3 regions of the Peribacillus sp. NPDC006672 genome follow, and region 1 is predicted to be linked to each of the others. Evidence: riboswitches for the same ligand, from Rfam matches in the RefSeq annotation. Region 1 holds a riboswitch; each other region holds the start of a gene.
The links. Region 1 has a riboswitch for S-adenosylmethionine ahead of ACQKKK_RS05220 (methionine biosynthesis PLP-dependent protein). Riboswitches for the same ligand answer to the same signal wherever they lie in the genome.
Positions count from the first base shown of each region.

Region 2: linked by a shared signal. The riboswitch ahead of ACQKKK_RS09560 (bifunctional homocysteine S-methyltransferase/methylenetetrahydrofolate reductase) and the one ahead of ACQKKK_RS05220 (methionine biosynthesis PLP-dependent protein) in region 1 are both predicted to bind S-adenosylmethionine.
Region 3: linked by a shared signal. The riboswitch ahead of ACQKKK_RS10530 (YezD family protein) and the one ahead of ACQKKK_RS05220 (methionine biosynthesis PLP-dependent protein) in region 1 are both predicted to bind S-adenosylmethionine.

Region 1 covers NZ_JBNNOR010000002.1:370,135-377,895, forward strand. The annotation lists gene ACQKKK_RS05195 (NAD-dependent epimerase/dehydratase family protein) at 1-825, opposite strand, end outside; gene ACQKKK_RS05200 (PucR family transcriptional regulator) at 1,027-1,911, shown strand; gene ACQKKK_RS05205 (ABC transporter ATP-binding protein) at 2,031-3,176, shown strand; gene ACQKKK_RS05210 (hypothetical protein) at 3,235-3,477, opposite strand; gene fumC (class II fumarate hydratase) at 3,587-4,969, opposite strand; SAM riboswitch class I at 5,318-5,431, shown strand; gene ACQKKK_RS05220 (methionine biosynthesis PLP-dependent protein) at 5,519-6,631, shown strand; gene metC (cystathionine beta-lyase) at 6,628-7,761, shown strand, end outside.
Region 2 covers NZ_JBNNOR010000005.1:15,108-22,868, reverse strand. The annotation lists gene metH (methionine synthase) at 1-337, opposite strand, end outside; gene ACQKKK_RS09560 (bifunctional homocysteine S-methyltransferase/methylenetetrahydrofolate reductase) at 330-2,177, opposite strand; SAM riboswitch class I at 2,281-2,379, opposite strand; gene ACQKKK_RS09555 (thioesterase II family protein) at 2,562-3,299, opposite strand; gene ACQKKK_RS09550 (DUF3810 domain-containing protein) at 3,438-4,508, opposite strand; gene ACQKKK_RS09545 (saccharopine dehydrogenase NADP-binding domain-containing protein) at 4,583-5,647, opposite strand; gene ACQKKK_RS09540 (ABC transporter ATP-binding protein) at 5,730-7,454, opposite strand; gene ACQKKK_RS09535 (amino acid adenylation domain-containing protein) at 7,654-7,761, opposite strand, start outside.
Region 3 covers NZ_JBNNOR010000005.1:225,682-233,442, reverse strand. The annotation lists gene ACQKKK_RS10550 (nitrite/sulfite reductase) at 1-527, opposite strand, end outside; gene cysC (adenylyl-sulfate kinase) at 544-1,143, opposite strand; gene sat (sulfate adenylyltransferase) at 1,187-2,335, opposite strand; gene ACQKKK_RS10535 (phosphoadenylyl-sulfate reductase) at 2,366-3,070, opposite strand; gene ACQKKK_RS10530 (YezD family protein) at 3,258-3,374, opposite strand; SAM riboswitch class I at 3,573-3,679, opposite strand; gene ssuE (NADPH-dependent FMN reductase) at 3,955-4,488, opposite strand; gene ACQKKK_RS10520 (TetR/AcrR family transcriptional regulator) at 4,711-5,298, opposite strand; gene ACQKKK_RS10515 (SDR family NAD(P)-dependent oxidoreductase) at 5,471-6,217, opposite strand; partial or broken gene ACQKKK_RS10510 (IS5/IS1182 family transposase) at 6,373-6,579, shown strand; partial or broken gene ACQKKK_RS10505 (transposase) at 6,622-7,020, shown strand; gene pdxT (pyridoxal 5'-phosphate synthase glutaminase subunit PdxT) at 7,158-7,757, opposite strand; gene pdxS (pyridoxal 5'-phosphate synthase lyase subunit PdxS) at 7,759-7,761, opposite strand, start outside.

The DNA of each region.
Region 1 (7,761 bases):
AGGGAACTCTTCTGGTATCCATAAAGGCATCTCTCCCCACGGCTCTACTTTATTGTCATTTAAAAACTTTTCAGATACCCAGGTAAAATCAGCATCACTTCTTGTTACCTTTTTGCAGCCTTCAAGTAATTTACCCATAGTTAGTGTGTAATCTGGTCCAACGGCATTATATATACCTGTCATATTTTTTTCTATCAATTGTATGACCCATTGAGCCAGGTCCCTTGCATCGATAACCTGGATTGGACGTCCAGGGCGTCCAGGGGATAAAACTTCTCCCCCTTCCGCTATTCTTTTAAGCCAGTACGGCAATCGGTCAGTGTAATCATATGGACCTACTATTTGCCCGGCACGAATTGACAAGACTTTCCCCGGCAGTTCTTTTTCAGCTGCTTTTTCGCTTAATGATTTTAACGGGCCATAATATTCACCGTATATCGGTCCAGCAGTTCCAAGGGTGATTTCTTCTGCTTTATCTTCATTTAGTGTATGGACCTCTCCATTTTCATCAATACCTGGTTCGGTTGGATCACTATAAACTGAGATGCTTGAAATATATGTATAATGTTTAACTTGATTAAGCAATCTGCAAGATTTCGATACAGTTCGAGGGATAAAGCCCGATGTGTCTATGACTGCATCCCACTGTCTTCCTTTCAACATTTCCAGATCCCCGTCGCGGTCCCCTCTTAACTGTTCTATTTCGGGAAAAACATAAGGATCGCTTCCACGATTAAAAAGTGTGACATCATGCCCCTTCACTATCGCAGCTTTTGCTAAATATCGGCCTAAAAACCGTGTACCGCCCAATATTAAAATGTTCATAAGATCTCCTCCTCTTTCACGATATTCCATTAAGCATACGCAATACCCTTTCCTAAAATTAATAATACTTGCAACTTTTCTTTAAACTCTCTTTTTGAACCATGAATTTTCCTTCTCGGAAAAACTGGCAACATCCTATTCTTTTGAACTTTATTCTTTTTCGCTATAATGATATGGAAAGGGAGAAAGAAGGTGGAAACGATGCTTGAAAGTCTCAAACAAAAATTCCCGAACGCTCTTACCAATAAAAAGGATACTGATGATTTTACTGACTATGTTTGGTTCGAAGACTCAATAAGTATGCTTGGCATTCCCCGTTCAGAAATCACAGCTGATGAAATCCGTTTATTGGAACTGCTTTTTGTTCCTTCCATAAACCAAAATAACCTCAATACGTTTCCAGACTCATCATGGAAAACTTTTTTATCCGAACCGAATGCACCATTGCCTTTAACAAGCTGGGAGAATGTTCGATTCATTCATTTCAAGCTGACTCATGCTGATTATTCCCACTCCGATTTTGAAGACGCCTTCCTCGCTTTCGTTCCATCTGACGCAGCCATTGTCTGGGAAAATGAAACGGCAGGAATCTTAATTGAAACGGACAAGGATGAATCTTTATCAAATAAAGAACTAATCGCCATTTCTTCCACGCTTGAAAGTGACTTTTTTGTAAAGACCCGAATGTTCACCGGGCGCTTTCACCCAGTAAATCAAGACCTACATCATCATAGGAATCAGGAGAAAAAATGTTTTGATTTGGCACAAGTGCATCTGCCGGATCTAAAGGTAGCTGATTTGGCAGACATCATTCCTCACTCATTAATTAATGACCCATCCGTTACGAATGCTAAGTGGTATATCAATGAGATTCTCGGCAATACCAAGCAGGATACTGAACTTATCAAAACGATTAAAACGTATATCGAATGTAACTCCAATGCTACATATGCCGCCAAACAGCTTTATATACATCGGAACAGCTTACAATACCGAATCGATAAATTCTCAGAAAGAACTGGTCTCGATATTAGAAACTTCCGTCATGCCCTTACTGCGTACTTGATTTTTTTACTTATTGATTAATTTCCAAACAGGGAATATCATCCTTTTTTGTGCAATGTGCCCATACTTTTTTCTAAACTGATAGCTTAGACTATAGTTAATTAGTACAAGTAATCAGGAGTTTAAAAGGGGGATTTTTCATGGCAGAGTTAGTATTAGATCATATATTCAAGATTTATGATAAAAAGGTGACGGCTGTTAAAGATTTCAACCTTCGTGTTGCCGATAAGGAATTCATAGTTTTTGTGGGACCTTCAGGTTGCGGCAAATCGACGACTTTAAGGATGATCGCCGGACTTGAAGACATTTCCCAAGGGGATTTATATATAGACGGCAAGCGAGTCAATGATGTCCCTCCTAAAGATCGTGATATTGCGATGGTTTTCCAGAACTATGCCTTATATCCCCATATGTCCGTCTATGACAATATGGCATTTGGATTGAAGCTCAGGAAAACACCTAAAGCGGAAATCAAGCAAAGGGTCAATGAAGCGGCAAGGATTCTCGGACTTGAAGAACTGCTAAACAGGAAACCTAAAGCCCTTTCAGGCGGTCAGCGCCAGCGTGTCGCACTTGGCCGGGCAATTGTAAGGGATGCAAAAGTTTTCTTGATGGATGAGCCATTATCCAATCTCGATGCAAAGCTACGGGTTCAAATGCGTGCAGAAATCGCTAAACTACATAAACGGCTCGACACCACGACGATATATGTCACGCATGACCAAACAGAGGCAATGACCATGGCGACACGTCTTGTAGTAATGAAAGATGGAATCATCCAACAGGTCGGTGCCCCAAAAGACGTATACGAGAAACCCATAAACGTCTTTGTCGGCGGTTTTATCGGATCGCCTGCCATGAACTTCTTTACCGGAACATTAAAAGAAGGCACAATTAAAATAGGCGAACAAACGCTTGAAATACCTGAATTGAAGATGAAAATGCTGCGTGATCAAGGATATATCGGAAAGGATATAATCCTTGGCATCCGTCCGGAGGATTTCCATAATGAAGGAACTAGCTTCACGGAGTCCTCTAACACTAAACTCACGACCCAAATTGATGTAGCCGAACTCATGGGCGCGGAGATCATGCTCTACTCCACGTTAGACGGGCAGGACTTCGTCGCACGGGTCGATGCCAAGAATATTATCCAGGCAGGCGAAAAGATCGAACTTGCCCTCGACATGAATAAAGCACACTTTTTTGATAAAGGGACTGAACATCGCATTTTAGTTGAAGAAGATGAACAGATGCAGGAAAGCATGAAGTTACCTGCCAATTAAACGCCAAAAGACCCGTTCATGAATGGGTCTTTTTCGTTTATTCAAATAAGGGATAGATTTATTCCTGGACCAATACCACTTCATCATGACCGCATTCAGAGCATTTCATGAGATGCGGGCATTGGCCTTTTTGAAGAGATTGAGGATATCCGTCGTTTTCTTTAAGTATGTCGATATCCATGTAAGCACTGTAATCATCAGCGTAATCCATAAATTTCCCTTTATCATCAAGATCACTGCCGCATTCCGGGCAATTCACATGAATTTTTCTTAGACCGTTGCAAAGCGGGCATAAAGACATTGTTTTTCCTCCTGTTCCCGATACTTATGAACTCAGTATTTGTTGATTCCATTATTTTAACATATGGAAACACCCTCCCTAAAACCAGCGGGAGGGCACTCCTATGCAATTATTTATTAACCATGTCAGCAGGATCGACCCATGCTTTGAATTCAGCTTCCGTCAGAAACTCCAATTTCAACGCCGCTTCTTTTAACGTAGAGTTGTCCTTGAATGCAGTTTTGGCGATCTTGGCTGCTTTTTCATAACCAATATGCGGGTTCAATGCTGTTACCAACATAAGTGAACGGTCTACATTTTCTTTGATTTTATCTTCATTTGCAGTGATGCCAACTGCACAATTACTGTTGAAAGAGTGAATGCCTTCCGTCAATAATTTCACCGTTTGCAGGAAGTTATAGATGATGACTGGTTTGAATACATTCAGTTCAAAGTTACCTTGGCTTGCTGCAAAGCCAATCGTAGCATCGTTACCCACGATTTGTGTCGCAATCATGGTAAGCGCTTCACTTTGTGTAGGATTGACTTTACCTGGCATGATGGAGCTGCCTGGCTCGTTTTCAGGAATGGCAATTTCGCCGATTCCGCTTCTAGGGCCACTTGCCAGCCATCTGACATCGTTCGCAATTTTCATTAAATCCGCTGCCAATGCTTTCAACGCACCGTGTGCGTAAACGATTTCGTTATGGCTTGTCAATGCATGGAACTTATTATCCGAAGTGACGAAGGGATGTCCTGTATCCGCTGCAATTTGTTTGGCCGAAAGTCCTGGGAATTCTTTTTTTGTATTGATTCCCGTTCCTACAGCCGTTCCGCCTAGAGCCAGGTTCAATAATTTTTGGCTGCTTTCCTGAATCATCGCGAGATCTTTATCGAGCATCGCTTTCCAACCGGAAATTTCTTGTCCTAAAGTCAGTGGTGTTGCATCTTGAAGATGTGTCCGGCCAATTTTCACGACATCCCAAAATTCTTTTTCTTTTGAATCGAAAGTATCGCGAAGTGCTTTGATGGCAGGAACCAATTTTTCAGCGACTTCCATAAAGGCTGCAATATGCATGGCGGTCGGGAAAGTATCATTGGAGCTTTGTGCCTTGTTAACATCATCATTCGGGTGAAGGGTTTCGGATTCACCATTTTCTTTTAACCATTCATTCCCTTTGTTAGCGACCACTTCATTCACGTTCATATTACTTTGCGTGCCGCTTCCCGTTTGCCAAACTACAAGTGGGAAATGTTCATCAAGCGTACCTTCAAGGATTTCGTCGCAAATCTTAACGATGGCATTCTTTTTAACTTCCGAAAGATCGCCAAGATTATAGTTCACCTTTGCCGCAGCTTGTTTAACGTATGCAAATGCACGAACTAATTCAATCGGCATTTTTTCATTACCGATTTTGAAATTGTTACGGCTTCTTTCGGTTTGTGCTCCCCAATATTTATCGGCAGGAACTTTCACTTCACCCATCGTATCTCGTTCGATTCTGTATTCCATGTGTTCTCCTCCTATGGTTGCACTATTCATCGAAGACCATATGTATATGAAATGAATAATGTCATATTATTCTTTCTCTCTATACATTGTACAAACTTTATTTTTTTAATGCAAAAATAACCGGCCAAGCCTCCCCCTTTTTACTGTAAAATCCATTTAATTCAACAGGATCATCGTGTTTACCCCTGGACACAGGCGAATTTCGGATATTCTTTTCAGGCACATAAAGTGTTGACACCGCTAGTCTCCAATTGCCCTATCCATGAACATCAAAGCATTATCCATCCAAAATGTTCTTGACAGTATTTTGTATATATAGTAAATTCAAAAGAAATTGAATAATCTAAACTCTTATCGAGAGAGGTAGAGGGAATGGCCCGATGACACCTCAGCAACCTTCATTTGTTTCAAACCAATGAAAAGGTGCTAATTCCACAAGTTTGTGAACTTGGAAGATAAGAAGAATGACTCGTCCCTATTTAATCAAAGTCTTCTTCTTAAAGAAGACTTTTTTTTATGTTATTTAACTAAAAAGGAGCAGTGAAAACTATGTACAAAACTGAAACATATCTTGCTCAATTAGGAAATCGCAGTGAAACGGCGACAGGAACAGTCAATCCGCCGGTATACTTTTCAACAGCTTTTCGCCATGAAGGAATCGGCCAATCGACTGGATTCGATTACACAAGGACAGGTAACCCTACACGCCAACTATTGGAACGATCCATCGCCGATCTGGAAAAAGGCGACCAAGGGTATGCCTGCAGTTCAGGAATGGCAGCCATTTCTACTATACTGGCCTTATTTAAATCAGGTGATGCATGGATTGTCAGCGAAGATCTTTATGGCGGTACATATCGTCTGTTGGAACAAGGGTTTAAGAAATGGGGATTGAAGTGTGACTATGTGAACACTTGTTGTTTGGAGGATATTGAAAGAACCATCACTCCTCACACGAAAGCCATCTTCATCGAAACTCCCACTAACCCTCTTATGCAGCAAACGGATATTAGCGCCGTTGCAGCATTGGCCAAACGATTTAATTTATTGTTAATCGTTGATAACACTTTTTACACGCCTCTTATTCAACAACCCATCCTGCTTGGAGCGGATATTGTGATCCACAGCGCAACCAAGTATCTCGGTGGTCATAATGATGTGCTCGCAGGACTGATCGTGGCTAGCGGCGCGGAATTATGTGATGCACTTGCCTTCCATCATAATGGCATGGGGGCTGTCTTGAGCCCCTTTGATTCCTGGCTATTGATGCGCGGAATGAAAACCCTGGCATTGCGGATGGAACGTCATGAAAAGAATGCCAAGACACTTGTAGATTACTTGTCGGAACATGATTGTGTGACAGATGTATTGTATCCCGGTAGAGGCGGCATGATTTCATTCCGTATCATTGATGAAGCGGCGGTCAACCCATTTTTACAATCACTCTCATTAATTTCGTTTGCAGAAAGCCTTGGAGGGGTTGAAAGCTTCATCACTTATCCTGCTACACAAACACATGCTGATATACCGCTTGAAGTCAGAATGGCGAACGGGGTTTGCAATCGCCTGCTGCGCTTCTCCGTCGGCATTGAAGACAGCGACGATTTGATCCAGGACTTACAGCAAGCATTCGCACACGTAAAAAGGGAGGCACTACGATGACCACTCATGATTTCAGCTTTGAAACCAAATTACTTCATAATCAACATAAATTCGATCCTGCAACAGGCGGTGTGAGCGTCCCCATTCAGCACGCATCCACTTTCCATCAATCCGATATCGATCAATTCGGCAAATATGATTACAGCAGAAGCGGGAATCCAACTCGCGAAGCACTGGAAGATATCATTGCCGAACTTGAGGAAGGTACTCACGGCTTTGCCTTTTCATCAGGTATGGCAGCCATTTCAACAGCTTTCCTGCTGTTGTCTGCCGGAGACCATATCGTCATTTCTGAAGATGTGTATGGCGGAACGTTCAGGATGGTCACAAGCGTTTTGACGCGTTTCAATATTGAGCATACTTTCGTTGACATGACGGACCTTGAAAGCGTCAAAGCGGCCATTCAGCCAAATACGAGAGCCATATACATCGAAACGCCTTCAAATCCATTACTTAAAGTGACCGATATTAAAGACGTATGTGATATCGCGAAAAAAGCCGGTGCCTTAAGTTTTGTTGATAATACATTCTTGACCCCAGCATTACAAAAACCACTGAATCTGGGCGCTGATGTTGTCCTTCATAGCGCGACGAAATTTTTATCCGGCCATAGTGATGTGATAGCTGGACTTGCCGTAGTGAAAGATCCGGATTTGGCAGTAAGACTCGGTTCCCTCCAAAACTCCTTTGGAGCGGTTCTTGGTGTACAGGACGCCTGGCTTGTAATGAGAGGTCTGAAAACCTTGTCCGTTAGAATGGAACACTCCCAAAAAGGGGCAGAAAAGATTGCCGCCTACTTAATTGAGCAGCCCTTGGTGAAAAAAGTTTATTATCCTGGCCTGGCCGATCATCCACAGCACGCAATCCAGCAAGGCCAGTCACTTGGTGCAGGGGCGGTCCTATCATTTGAATTGGAAAGCGAAGAAGTCTTCCGCTCTTTCGTGAAAACTGTCGAGCTTCCTGTCTTTGCCGTAAGCCTTGGAGCGGTCGAATCGATTTTATCCTACCCGGCCAAAATGTCCCATGCTGCCATGCCTGCTGATGAAAGGGAAAAGCGGGGCATCACGAACAGCTTGCTTCGCCTCTCTGTCGGACTTGAAAATCCGGACGATTTAATCAAGGATTTCGAT
Region 2 (7,761 bases), on a different contig from region 1:
CTTCATTTGAATACTTTTCACATGCTTTAACGGCAAGCTCGGCTGAAATTTTATTAAGCTTATAAGCGACCGTGCTTATTTGGTATTCTTCAAGAACGATGCTTGTCGCTCCGAAGGTATTTGTTTCAATGATATCAGCGCCTGCTGCTAAATATTTTTCATGGATGGATTGGATGATTTCTGGTTGTGTCAGTGATAAATACTCATTGCAGCCCTCGAATTGTTCCCCACCAAAATCCTCTACTGTTAAATTCTCCGCTTGAAGCATGGTTCCCATCGCTCCATCAAGAAGGAGAATCTTAGTATCCAACTGATCTTGAATCGCTTTTTTATTCATGTACTGCCACCTCTGATGTTTGTTTACTATCTACTTTTCTAATATATTTCGTAAGTTCCGCCGTCATTTCATAGCGAAGGAACGGAGTGATTAAATATATTCCCTTGAATTTTTCCCTTGCCGCGTCCACTAGCTCTCGTGCGATATTCACCCCTTCAATCCTTGACTTTAAAGGGTCATCCCCCGCTAAAGCCATAGCCCTTCTAACATTATCGGGCAATTTGATGCCTGGGATCTCATTATGGATGAATTCTGCATTCCGTGTGCTTGTCAAAGGCATGATACCGATGAAAATCGGGGTCTCTAAATGTTTTGTAGCTTCATATACTTCTTCAATCTGCTCCACCGAATAAATTGGCTGTGTCAAAAAGGATTGAGCACCACATGCAATCTTCTTTTCCATTCTTTGTACAGCTTTATCCAGATATTTCACATTGGGATTAAAAGCGGCGGCAATTTTAAAATTTGCCCGTTGGCCCAAACTTTGACCGGAATAGGAAAGACCTTCATTAAATTGTTTGACCATACTTATCAGGTCAAACGACGATAAATCATAAACCGAAGTGGCACCTGGGAAGTCCCCAATTTTAGAAGGATCTCCGGTGATGATCAATAACTCGTTTAGCCCCACCGTCTGCAAGCCCATTAAATGTGACTGCAGGCCAATTAAATTTCGATCCCGGCATGTTATATGCACCATCGGCGTTACATTCAATTGGTTCTTCAGTAAATTAGCCAGTGCATCATTCGATATCCTTGGTGAAGCAAGTGAATTATCCGCTAATGTAATTGAATCGACCCCTGCTTTTTTCAAAACCTCAGCACCATTCATGAAACTCTCTATTCCCAACTTTTTCGGTGGATCAAGCTCAACTAGAATCGTCCTTTCAGTTTTTGCCTTTTCGTACAGTGGGATTTCCAACTCTCTATCGATCACTTCAATTATTTCTATTTCACGGGTTTTCGTAAATTTTTCTTTTACTGGTACCAAGCTTCCAATCGCATTCTTTACAGCTTGAATATGCAAAGGAGTCGTTCCACAGCACCCTCCTATGATCGTGGCACCTTGTTCACGCAGCTCTAGGGCACTTGAACCGAAATATTCCGGCACAGCTTTATAGACAAGCCTTCCATCCACATAATCCGGAAGGCTGGCATTAGGATAAATGGCAATCGACGCTTGCTTTGGCAAACTCACTTCTTCCATGGCCCTAATCATATGATGTGGACCGAGACGGCAATTCACCCCAACAACATCGGCACCCAATTGCTCTAGTTTTTGAAAGGCTTCATTTAAATGGATTCCATTTTGAAGATTACCCAGTTCATGCATCGAAACATTTGCGATGATCGGCAGTCCAGTTTCATTTTTAACGATTTGCAGGACGGTTTCAAGTTCTTCCAGGTCATAGAATGTTTCCAGAAGAATCCCATCAGGATTTTCCATCAGCAGACTGTATAGCTGTTCTCGAAAACCTCGCTTTATCTCTTCCATGCTTAAATCCGATTTCCTGATACTCCGCTGTGCACCTATTGTACCGAAGACATATGCCTTTCCTTTTGCCGCTTTTTTAGCAAGGATGATTCCCTGGCGATTGATTCTGCTTACTTCATCTTCTAGTCCATGGCGTTTCAATTTGTTGAAGTTGGCTCCGTAGGTATTCGATTGAAGGATATCTGCACCAGCTTCCAAATAGGCACGGTGAATGGACTCTATTTTATCTGGGTTCGTACAGTTTAATTCCTCATAACATTGATCGATACCATTAGAGTACAGTAAGGTCCCCATTGCCCCTTCCCCAACCAGCATTCTTTCTTTCAATTCTTTACGAAAATTCATCATTACACCCTCTCTCAAAAACAATCCTGTTTTTGGCGTTTTCTATGAGTATGAGAGAAAAGAAAAAAAACCTTCTCAAAGAAGAAGGTTTTTTGAAACATTCTCCTCATCTATCAAGCTCTGCTTGCTGGATTTAGCACCTTTGCCTAAGCTGGTTGCTGAGGTTTCTTCGGGCCAGTCCCTCCACCTCTCTCGATAAGATCCATTTATATAATTTTCATAAGATTTCAAAATTTGATTATATTTAATTTACATTAATAATCTGTCAATTTCAATACCTGATCGAATTTTTTTCACTTTTGAAGCACCAATTCTTTCTCCAAACATCAAAGAATCTGTAAGAAATGCTATATCATTTCCTTCGGAATCAATTACTTCAATTTTTTAATCCCCTCGAAAAGGTTGAGTATCTTTAACAATAAAATTTACAATGTCATTAGGATATCTATTTAAAAAAAAATGTTCTCCTTTAAACTTATGAAATTTCGCATTCCCTTCAACAACTTCGGTCCATTTTGGAATTTTTTTGATAGGAGTCGAAAAATCATTATCCGCATAAAAAACGCTTATTCCACAACTTATTTTTTCTGCTTTGGGTTGAAACTTATAATTGTCCAATATTATAAAATCTGCTCGCAAAATCGGAAGAAATATATCCATAATCTCTTTTGTATAAAATTCCTCTGAAAGTCCCCCATATTGTTCTACCGTTTGCAAGAAAGTTTCATTAGTCATATTTTCAATATTATCTCTCTTTTCAGAAATATGCGGAGCATTTCGCCCAGAAAAAAACAGATGGGTTGGTTCCTTAGTTCCCATTTGCTTAAGTTTATAATATATCTCATAAGTCAATAAGGCTCCCATACTGTGTCCAAATATAACATATTCATCGTCATATTTTAATTGTTCACTTATTCTTTTTGCGATATCTTCACTTGCTTCACCAACAGACTTGTAGCAAGGCTCTCTGAATCGAGTTCCTCTTCCAGCCAATTCACACATACACAATTCATATCTATCCGGCAGTAGTTTTTTCCATTCATAATATACATTTACCGACGCTCCAGCATATGGAATCGGAAATACTTTTATTTTATTTATTTCACTCACTCCTATGTTCAACTAAAGCCCACTATAAATTACTATATAGACCAATAAATATTCAAGATACAACCATATGTAACAAAAACGGACAATAGAAATTCAAAAGAAACATTTACAAAAAAATAAACTTCGCTCCTAGTAACTTTTATACTTTATTTAATTATACTTCTCTATTCCTCGCTGCTCTGCCAGCAACAAATTTACCATACCACTATAGCTATTTAAACCGTCTGTCTGGTTATTCGCCTTCAGATAAAAGTCATTTACAATTCTTGAAATACTTGAAATAACACTCTCATACTTATCCCGATACTGCTCATTTTGTTCTATGTCATGCTGCACCGCCTTGGACAGACTGGACATTATATCAGACGCCTTATCTGCATCAACTTTCTTTAGCGCTGATATAGAATAATCAAACGCTAGAAAAAAACCACTGTAAAGTATCATTGGATCATCCTGCTGCTTACATGCCAGATAAGCTATAAAATTTGCCTCATCCTCATGCATAAAACCACTCTGATGTGCCAATTCATGTGCCATAGTAGCAGGCGTCAAAAAAACTGGCACATGAACATTGATATTGGATTCAAAAGTAAAAGGGACAAAAATACCATTTATCCCTGCACGCGACATTAGTTTTGACATCACCACTGGTTTTGGTGTTGAATATAAAGAATGCTCCAAAATAGGATATTTCTTTGATAACATTTGCATCGACAAAACTGCGTGTTGTGCATAATAATCAAAATTATCTGATGCTTGAGCCAAAAGATCAGTATCCTCTAACTTTTCCCTTGCCAATTCCATTTCAACCGCAAGTGACTTACATAATTTCACCAGTTCCTCATCACTGTAGTTCTCCTCTTGATATGCGGTATAAGACAAAAAAGAATATCTATGATAGTTTATTCCACCCAAAACAGTATAACAAAAATATATCACGCTACAGATCGCAACTATTCCTAGAGTTCCACGATAAACTACCATCCTACGTGCACCTTTACTCATGATGGCCTTGCGCACATAATAAACTATATAAAATAGCAAAAGCATCACAACCAACACTACGAGCCATTCACTAACAGAAAATTTGACCCAAGAAGGTAAAAATCCTACTATTTTTGACAATATCGGATATACAGACCTACTGTATTTTTCTGCCCAATCCTGATGGTTCTGCGCGTATTTTGTCAGTATATAAGCCATAACTCCAAGTGAGATCAACGGCAATCTCTTAAGTAAAAGCTTTTTCATAATATACTCCTCCTATCGAATTAGTATAGGATGTACGCATAATATCATTTCTTTATTTCAATATACTTTTCCTCATAAAAATCATGTTTATTAGAAAAGACATATTGATTCATAAAATCTATAGGAAGTACTTCATAAGCCCAGTAGATACCATTAGGTCTATTACTTGAAATAGCTTGTCGGGCGATTTCAGCAGCCACCGTACCCGTTAACTCTGAACTCGTTTCCATTTGTAAATTCAATCTGCACCTAACATTCTTTCCATTTTTCACTCCTGTAGCATCAATGACTAACGCTATCCATTCCTCTTTAGGTTGCTCCTCTAAACTAATGTCTAGTTTTTTCATGGCTTCTTCAACCGAAGACTCAAGTTGCATTTGATAAAATTGCATTGCCAAACGAAAAATATAATCATTTGCTGCTATATTGTACCAGTGAAGTTCTTGTACCGAACTAACTTCTAGAATATCAATTATCTCTTGACTTAAATACGGTTTCTTATAGACAGGGACATCCACTTCAGGTACAAATTCTTTCTGCATCATATTTATATTTTCCGTTTTAACAGAATTATCACTCCAATAAGAGTCTGTTTTTCCAATTACACTATGCCCACTCATTAATATATCTGAGATAGAAGTTTTCGTATAATGTTCCGCACCACCAATATAACAATTCACATACTTAGTTTCGTCTAGTAAATGATTTATCACTCGTTTTAATAGTAGCCCTGTGATTCCAGGACAAAAACCAGCTCCTATGTAATTTACACCGTTAGCTTTAAGCTCTAGCTTTTGCTCCTGATTCAATAATAAAGCATTGGAAGCATCAACATATTTTGCTCCTACTTTCATAGCTGCCTGAGCAACTCTATCTTTAATTACAAATTCAGGTCCTGCACAATTAATGACAACCGTACAATCAGTACAGAATGCAATCAAGTTCTCCCAGTCGAAAATATCCAAAAAATGGTAGTTAAAATTATTAAGGTTCAATAATGCTGTAGGTTCACGCCGCTGTCCGCCCTTAACTATAAAGTCTTTACATAAGTTCTTACAAATGACTTCACCGATCATTCCGCCACACCCAACAACTGCTATTTGCTCCATCCGTACGACACCCCTTTAATTTGATACAAACATAAAACAGTCCAAACTTATACATACAGTGAGATTTAAAATACAAGACTAGTTATACCTTTTCTATTAAAAGATCATTATTATGTCTACTCAACATACTCAATGCATAAAATCTTTGTCTGGCTTCCATTAATTCATGATACGTCCCGTGTTCTTCAATTTTGCCATTATTCAATAAGACAATTTCATCATATCCACTAAGAATTGATTCATCCAGCCTATGTGTAATGGAAATTCTCGTAATACCCTGCATTTCACTTAACATACACTCAAGGTCACTAGCTGTTTGATTGTCCAACGCTGAAGTCGCCTCGTCCATAAGTAATATAGGTGATTTTCTCAGGAGTGCTCTTGCTATAGAAATTCTCTGTTTTTCCCCACCTGAAAAATGGATTCCATTTTCTCCACATAATACATCAAAGCCGCCTCTGTCATTAATCAATTTCTGTAACATACTCTTCTTTATTACTTGCTCAAACTCATCTGTGTCACATTCACGAAACAATTTTATATTTTGTTCAATCGTATCATCAAAGATAAAACAGTCCTGATGAATAAAACTAACATTTTGGAAAATGGACTGATCACTTATTTTCTCAAGATCAACCCCGTCATACCTGATATTTCCTTCATACCCATCATAAAACCCAGTCAACATCTTTAATAAGGTTGTCTTTCCACTCCCACTTGTTCCTACAATTGCATAAGACTTTCCATATTCAAATTCAAAATTAATATCATCTAAAATTTTTTTCCCATCTACGCTTAACGAAAGCCCATTTAAAGAAATTTTATTACTAAATTTAGGAATATCAAATCTTTGAGTTTGATCCGTTTTTGCCTCTCCTATTTTATTGAAATTCATTAATATAGCCCGACTGGCCTGCCTTTTGGTAAAACCAGTGATGAGTCTATTAATAGGAATTGTTACACAATTTAACAATTGAATAAAAGCCATAATCTCTCCTACTGTAATTTCTCCTTTCATTAGCTGCTGAGTTCCCACAATAAATATGACTACAGCAACAAGAAATGTTGAAATATCAGTAAGTGAAAGAATTAGTGACAGCAGATTTTCGTATACCATTTTTGCTTTTTCCTGCTTGTTCGCCTTTGCCTTTGCCCTTTCAAAAATCTCTTTTTCGATGTTAAAGCTCTTAACAACCTGATTTCCAGATAATATATCTTTAATAAAAGATACATAACTTTTATTTTGCTCAGCCACTTCACCTTGTGCTTTTTGCATACGATTATTAAATATACTCGAAACTGCAAGTGGAATGATACAAGTGAGTAATATACTCAATGCAAGGAATGAATTAATGATAAACATCATAAGCACTCCACCTACAAGCATAGCTAGCTGAACAAATATTTCCACGGTCCCTTTTATATAATCGTTTTGAATTATAGTTATATCATTTGACAATCGTGATATGTAAGTTCCATTACTCTCCTTGTTGAAACTTCTCATATCTAACCGTAAAATATTTTCAACAAGGGTATTTTTCAGGTTTAACGTTGCCCTTTTTGTATATAAATTTTTAACAGCATACCCCACATACATTCCCACTGCACCTAAAGGCAATAAAATAACTGAAATAGTAGTTAACTCAACGATATTTTCAATATCTTTGTTAATAGAATAATCAATAAATTTTTGTAGTATAATCGCCAGTGCAATAAACAGAATAGAAGTCACGATACCAAGTAAGCAGGACAAAATTAGTAAGCCTATATTCTTTTGGTATATACTTTTTGAAATATTTTCGTTCATACTATAAGCCCTCTTCTTGTTTCTAATTTCATTTAGAGCGTGTCTAATTTACACTCCAATTGTTTATTGCTAGATCATGTGCATATTTCAGATATTTTGGGTGGGACCGCCACGAGCATATGCACATGATCCAGCATCATATGTCCTTTTATGACCCCTCCACCTGCATAGCAGGTGGTTTTACGGGTAAGATACAACATTAAATATTCTTCATGACATCATTAAGGAGCTCTTCTTCAATTGTAATGCCTGTAATGCGAGCAATTAGAGTACTATTTTGAATGTAGAAGTGCATGCTAACTCCAAA
Region 3 (7,761 bases), on a different contig from region 1:
TAGTCTTCGTTAAGGCGGAAATATTCAAATACATCATTAAGGACCTCACGTGTATCAAAAATTTCGTCAGGATCGATGCCAGCTAATGCATTCCCGATGATATTACGTGTGATATCACCACATGCACCCGCCGTAGTCAGTCCAACCTGTTCTAAACGGTTTAAGATATCCGGGACTTGTTCAATGGTTAACCAGTGAAATTGAATAGCTTGACGGGTTGTAATATCATATACATCCCTCCCATAATCTTTAGCGATGTTAGCTAGGGTTATCTGTTGATCATAAGTGAGGATTCCTCCGGGAATAACGACACGCATCATCCAGTAACCAGCTTCTTTTGGCCGCTGCAGGTAAAGACCTGCCCACTTGAACATATCCCAATTCTCTTTAGGGATGGAATCAAAACCATTTGCTGCGTAATGTGGAATATCATCGAATATCTTCAATCCGTCTTTTTCCAGTTTCCAGATTTCCGTTTTATTTTTAGCGATTAGTGGATTTTCCGACCAAAATTTCTCATAAACCATAACATTTCCTCCTTGATTAGATCGCTTTCTTTGCTGTCAAATAGCCGATTACCTGTTCAACGCACTCTTCAATGCTGTATCGGTCGGATTCTAAAATGATTTCCGGTTGTTCTGGTTCTTCGTAAGGAGAGTCGATTCCGGTAAAATCTTTAATGATTCCTTTACGCGCCTTGTCATAAAGACCTTTTGGATCACGCACTTCGCACTCTTCGATCGGACACTTTATGTATACTTCAATAAACTCCCCTTCTTCGAGTAGATCACGTACAATCTGCCGATCTGCCCTGAATGGGGATATGAAGGCGGTCAATACGAACTGCCCGCTATCCACGAATAACTTGGAAACCTCACCAATCCGCCTAATATTCTCGGTTCGATCCTCTTCAGAAAAACCTAAATCTTTGTTTAAACCATGGCGGATATTATCACCATCCAAAACATAACTTCGAATATTCCGATTATATAACTCTTTTGCGACCGCGTTAGCAATCGTTGATTTTCCGGATCCCGAGAGCCCTGTAAACCATAGAACAGTGCTTTCATGCCCGTTTTGCTTCCGACGGAGCTCCTTGGTCAATGACGTTTCATGCCAAGTGACATTCGTACTTTTACTCATATTATAATCCCCCTCTTCATGTGATCCTTCAATTTGTGACCATTCAGTTAAAAACTTCATTCTTTTTCAGACCTTCGATCAATACCTCGATGACTTCTTTGCGGCTAAAGGTAGCTGGAGGAATTTCTCCATTACGCAACATTTCCCTTACCTTCGTTCCGGACAGGATGACATGGTCTTCCTTTCCATGCGGACAAGTTTTAGCTGAAGCCATATTGCCACATGCTTTACAGTAAAAACTATGTTCAAAGAATAATAGCGTGATCCCTAACTCATCTGCGTTAAAATTCCCAAAGATCTTTTGAGCATCATATGTACCATAATAATCGCCCACACCCGCATGATCACGTCCGACGATAAAATGGGTGCAACCATAATTTTTACGAACCATCGCATGGAAAATGGCTTCCCTTGGTCCTGCATAACGCATGGCAGCAGGGAAAACCGCAAGGGAGACACGATTCTTGGGATAATATTTTTCAAGCAGCACTTTATAGCTCTCCATTCGTACATCTGCCGGAATGTCATCGGATTTAGTGGCCCCTACAAGAGGGTTTAAGAATAAGCCATCGACAATCTCCAACGCTGTCTTTTGAATGTATTCATGCGCACGGTGAACCGGGTTCCTCGTTTGGAATCCGACAACCGTTTCCCAGCCTTTTTCAGCAAAAGCTTTCCTTGTCTCAACTGGGTCCAAATAATGAGCTTGAAATAGCGGACGCTCTATTCTCTTAATCAACTTTATTTCCCCGCCGACATATACATCGCCGCGGTTATATAAATTTTTCACTCCAGGATGCTTCTCATCATCAGTTTGATATACTAATGTCGCTTCCAATTGCTTATCTGGAGTGTAAATATCGGAAACGGATAGAACCCCATATGTTTCACCTTCATGAGTCAACGTTACTTCTTCACCTATAGTAAGGGTTTCTGCAGCTTCTTCAGTCAAAGGCAGCGTAATCGGGATGCTCCAAACATGGCCGCTGTTAAGCCTCATATCCTTGACAACTGCCTCATAGTCACTTTTCGTAAAGAATCCTTTAATCGGACTGTAGGCACCAGTGCCAATCAATTCAAGGTCACTTAATGCTATTTCATCAATTTCGATTGACTTTGTTATTTTACTAAAATCATATTTTGGTTCCCAAAGATCGATTAATGTTCCTCCGTGCGGTAGACTGATTGTCATGCTAATTTCCCCCTATGATTTCTATTTATTTTAAGATAAATGCAATCCGCATTCTGTTTTTTGCGCTCCTTGCCAACGCCCTGAGCGTAAGTCATCGGCATTGATGGCGGGTGCCGTACACGTTTTACAGCCAATGCTCGGATATCCATTATCATGCAGGATATTATATGGAAGTCCATTTTTGTGAGCATAACGCCAAACATCTTTCCATGTCCAATGAATGAGTGGACATATTTTAATCGATTTGAACTTATTATCCTTGTTGATATACTCGGTCAGAGCTCTTGTTTCGGATTGCTCCCTCCGCAGTCCCGAAAGCCAGGCTGTTGCATTTGAAAGCACATCAGTAAGCGGAATTATTTTTCGAATGTTACAACACTTATTGGAATCACTAAGCCATAATTCATCCCCATATTCCGCTGCTTGTTCCTCAAGCGTCAAGGCAGGTTTCTTCATTTCGATCGAAAGCTTTGGATATCGCTTTTTCACTTGATCGATCAGTTGGTAAGTTTCCTCGAAATGTACATCAGTATCCAGAAAAACAATTTTTGCCGAAGGGTTGACCTTCGCTAATAAATCCGTAAGCACAATTCCTTCAATACCAAAACTACAGGCATAAATGAGTTTGTTTCCATATTGTTCATTCGCCCATTGCAGAACTTCCAAAGCACCTTTTGTCTCACTATCTTCAGGAAATATAGGTAAATCCCCGGTGTTGAAATTTTCATAATTTATTAATGCAGCCAACTTTATTGCCCCCTCTAAGAACTTGCTCTATCTTTCACAGGTTAGAGTAACTGTGGATCAATACCCGTTGTATTCTTCTCGAGTTTATATAAGCTTAGGAAAAAGAGACGAATCTAACCAATACTCTCTTTATATCAGTTAAACCCGCCTCTAGTTTTTCTAGTCAGCAGATACCTTATTTAATTCTTAGTTTTTCATTTCTTTCCATTTGAATGATTTTACCATCTTGAACAATAAGTGTAATGGATCCATATTTCATTGAATTAAGCATTTCTTGAAGTCGTTCAAATATTTCTACAAGCTGATTCTCTTTATCCAAACCTGTTCCCCCTTTAAGAAATTCCGTGAATATCTTATTTTCGACGCTGATTAATGAATTTCTTAAATTTATATAATTCCAAACAACCTTACATTGTTATGGTTTGCCAATGATTTTTTCGAAAAACAAAAATCTTTCCATAATAGAAAGATTCCAAGGTAAATATTCATTACCTTATCTTCCAAAATGATCAACATTTTGTTGGAGGTAGCACCTTGCATATCATGCAGGTTGCTGGACTTCAAAGGGCCAATTCCCTCCGTCACTCTGGATAAGTTTTATTATTTTAAATATTAACACATATTAAATCCTTGTCAATGGAGTTTTCTTATAAAATAACTTGGTTTAATATAATGGATGAACTGTTATTTTTATACACACTATTCCATTTATGATTTTATGTTCATTTAAATACGAAAATAGACTCGTTTTTTTAGATAAAGTCTCCAAAAAAATGAGCCTATTTTCATTAATTAGCCTATTATTGACGTCTAGCATTATTTAAAAAAATAATTATTCGAATTCCAGTCCTTTTGTTGAAGTCGCTGCAGTCTTAATTTCTTAATTGAATCGCTTCTACAAATTCCTGAACCTGACTTTGAACTCGATCAACTAAATTCAAATCATTTATCGGGTTTTCTGAATTCTGTTTATCTATTTCCTTATCCACAAAATATATGCCCTGCAACGGCTCGCCTTTCAATATTGAAATTAATGGTTTAAGCGCATAGTCAATCGCCAGTAAATGCCTGTTACTTCCGCCAATCATAATTGGCAGTACTGGCTTTCCCTTAAAAGCCCCTTCTGGCAGCAAATCAATCAAGGCTTTCAATACACCTGTATATGAGGCCTTATATACTGGTGAACCAATAATAATTCCTCTAGCTTCTTGAATTTTTTCTGAAAGCTTTAAAATATCTTCGCTATTATACCTCCCCTCGAATAAATCATCTGCTGAGAAATCCGTAATTGAGTAATAAGTTGTGGTAAATCCTTCGTTTTCAACTAAAGATTGAATATGTTTTAGTGATATGTCCGTTCTTGATGGAACCGCTGGACTTCCTGATAAAATTACGATTTCGCTCATTATAAATCCCCTCCATGTAACATGATTTCCAGATAAGATCCTCATAATGTCATATCATGCAGTATGCATTTATCGTAATAGTCTGAAAAATATAAGTCAAATCTTACACTCGGTTTATTTAATTCACAAATTGACTTCGTCAACAAGAATGATCGCTTCCCATTAAAAATAAAACGGTCATATTTACGGCTTGATGTTCATGCCTTTAATATGACCGTTACATTATGTATGATTTTTTTTTCCATGTATACCATAAACCAAAAGTTGAGCAATGCTCTTAATTCGCTCAGCAGTAAAATATGGTTCCTTTTTCTGTTGATGAATCTCATAATGAGTGGATAATGCCAATGTGAAAGAAATGATCCCTACATTAAATAGGATAATATCAGAAATATAGTGTATCTCTCCGCTATCTATTCTCTTTTGTATTTCTACATGTCTGGCATTCGCCTTGAAAATCTGATCCACATATTGCTTTGAAATATCTTGATCGAATTGCGTTTCCCGAAATAATATCGAAAACTGTTCTTTATTTTCCAGAATTTTGTTTATCATGGTGCAAACATGATTCTCTACAAGATCATCCGTAGATAGATAGCTAGTCCCGTCTTCAGACTCCTCTTTTTCATTAGGAGTAATTGTTGCCAGAAGCAAATCTTTTTTGCTTTCAAAGTATTTATAAATAGTAGCTTCGGAAACATTGCATGCAGAGGCAATTTCATTCGTTCTTGTCATGTCAAAACCTTTGGTGGCAAAAAGCGTCCGGGCTATATTTATGATTCGTTCTTTGGTTTGCTGCCCTTTTTTCAAAAATATCAACCTTCTTTTATAAAGATAAGACCGGTTTCACCAATCTATTTTCCATGATATCTCGATGGTGCTAATCGGTCAATATTACCTTTGATCTATAGAAATCAATATTCCCATATATCATATGTAGAAAACATCGTCTGAATGCGACGATGTTTTCTTTTTCAGAAAATCATTTAAAAGATGCATAGCCATCATCAACCATGACTACACTTCCATTGATTGCATCCGCTTCTTCCAAAGATAATAGATAGACAGCATTTGCGATTGCTTCTGGTTTAATTAATTTACCGCGCATTTGACTTGCATTCAATTTATCGATGATTCCCATATCTTTATAGCCTTGTATGATAGGAGTGTCAACACCGCCTGGTGCAATACCCACTACGCGTATTCCGTAAGCACCCAATTCCAAAGCAGCTGTCTGTGTCATCATCCTTACGGCGCCTTTAGACGCCTGATAGGCGAAAGTCCCGTGAGAAGCTAAGTAGCCAAACACAGAGGCTGTATTTATAATGACACCATTGTTACCTAGTTCCTTCATTTTTCGTGCTGCTGCCATGATTCCAAAGGCCACGCCGTGCTGGTTCACTCCAATCGTTTTGAAGTACCCTTCCATATCTTGATCGAGGATCATCCCACCACCCCCGATGCCGGCATTATTAAACATGACATCGATCCTTCCGTATGCTTCCACCGCTTTATTGATTAACGCTTCAACATCTTCATGCTTAGAAACATCCGTTTTTACATAAATGGCCTCTCCGCCATCCGCTATAATCCGTTCAACGGTTTCCTGTCCCATTTCATCATTAAAATCCGCAACAACGACCTTGTCCCCTTTTGCTGCGAATTTCAAGCATGTTGCTCGGCCAATTCCGCTTGCTCCTCCTGTAATAACTGCAACTCTTGCTGTCATATACATTCCCCTTTCAATGCCAAAATAAATATGTGAGTAAATACTTACTTATTTATTATAGGACTAAAGAATAGTAAATTCAAGCAATATATTATTTTAATCGCTTTCAGTCAATAGCGCATAAAATAGGAGTATTAAAACTTGAGGTGATGACGATGCTTTCGAAACATCATTCTATTCAGCGAGATCAACTTGAAATGATTACTTTGGATCAACTGGTGCCAGCGAACCATTTGGTTCGTAAAATTGAGGCGACCATTGACTTCACTTTCATTTATGACTTGGTGGAAGATATGTATTCAGAGGAGATAGGGCGCCCAAGTATTGATTCAGTTATTTTAGTTAAACTGACATTCATTCAATATACCAGCTTATAAAACACCGACGATTACAAGTTATCTATTTGTTACCTTTGCCAAAATCGGGCGGGATTTTAAAGTACTCAACAACAAATAAAGAGGGCTATTGCGAGCACAAATCACCCAAACACATTTGTGTGACATGTCCATTTTTATCAAAGTGTACCGAAAGTAAAGACCATCAAAAAGTAGTGACACGTCATATTTGGCAAGATTAATAGAAGAAGCAGATCATTTACGTCATCATCAAGATGTAAAACCTATCTATGCGAAACGTAAGAAACGATTGAGCGTGTTTTCGCAGATGCAAAAGAAAAGCATGGCATGCGTTGGACTACTTTAAGGGGACTTAAAAAATTGTCGATGCAGGCGATGCTTACTTTCGCTGCCATGAATGTAAAGAAGATGGCCAATTGGACATGGCAAAGTCCAAGAATGGCTTAATATAGAGGACTCGTAGAGGCCCAATCTCTTAATCTCAAAATTCAAAGGGGATTTCAAAAGGGGTCCGGAATTAAACATTCCGAACCCCTTTTGTCTACAAACTGAGCTGTCCTAATAATAGGACAGCTTCATTTTGTTTAACAGGTTTTCAATTCTTCTTTAATTATGGATGTCTTCACCATTTCTATGAAAAGTTGCAAGAAACGATCATCCCCTGTTAATTCTGGATGAAAAGCACTGACAAGGACATGTTTTTGTCTCGCAGCCACAACATTCTCTTCATAAACAGCCAATATCTCCACATCTTTTCCAATTCCATCCGCGAATGGCGCTCGGATGAAAACTGCCTTAAAAGGTTCTTCCAGTCCTTTGATTGATAGTTCGGCCTCGAAACTATCCCTTTGGCGTCCAAATCCGTTTCTTTTCACGGAAATGTCCATTAGTTCAAGATAGGCCTTCTCATCACCAGTCAATTCTTTGGCCGCCAATACCATCCCTGCACATGTACCGAAAATAGGTTTTTTATGTTCGAAGAAAGTTTTAATCGGTTCCAAAAATCCGTATCGATCCATTAGCTTTCTCATCGTAGTGCTTTCTCCACCTGGAATGATTAAGCCATCGATTTCATGCAACTGTTCGGGTTTTTTTACTAATATTGCTTGTTGGCCGGCAGCTTTGATTTGGTTCAAGTGTTCTTCGACTGCACCCTGTAATCCCAAAACACCGATAGTTATCATATTA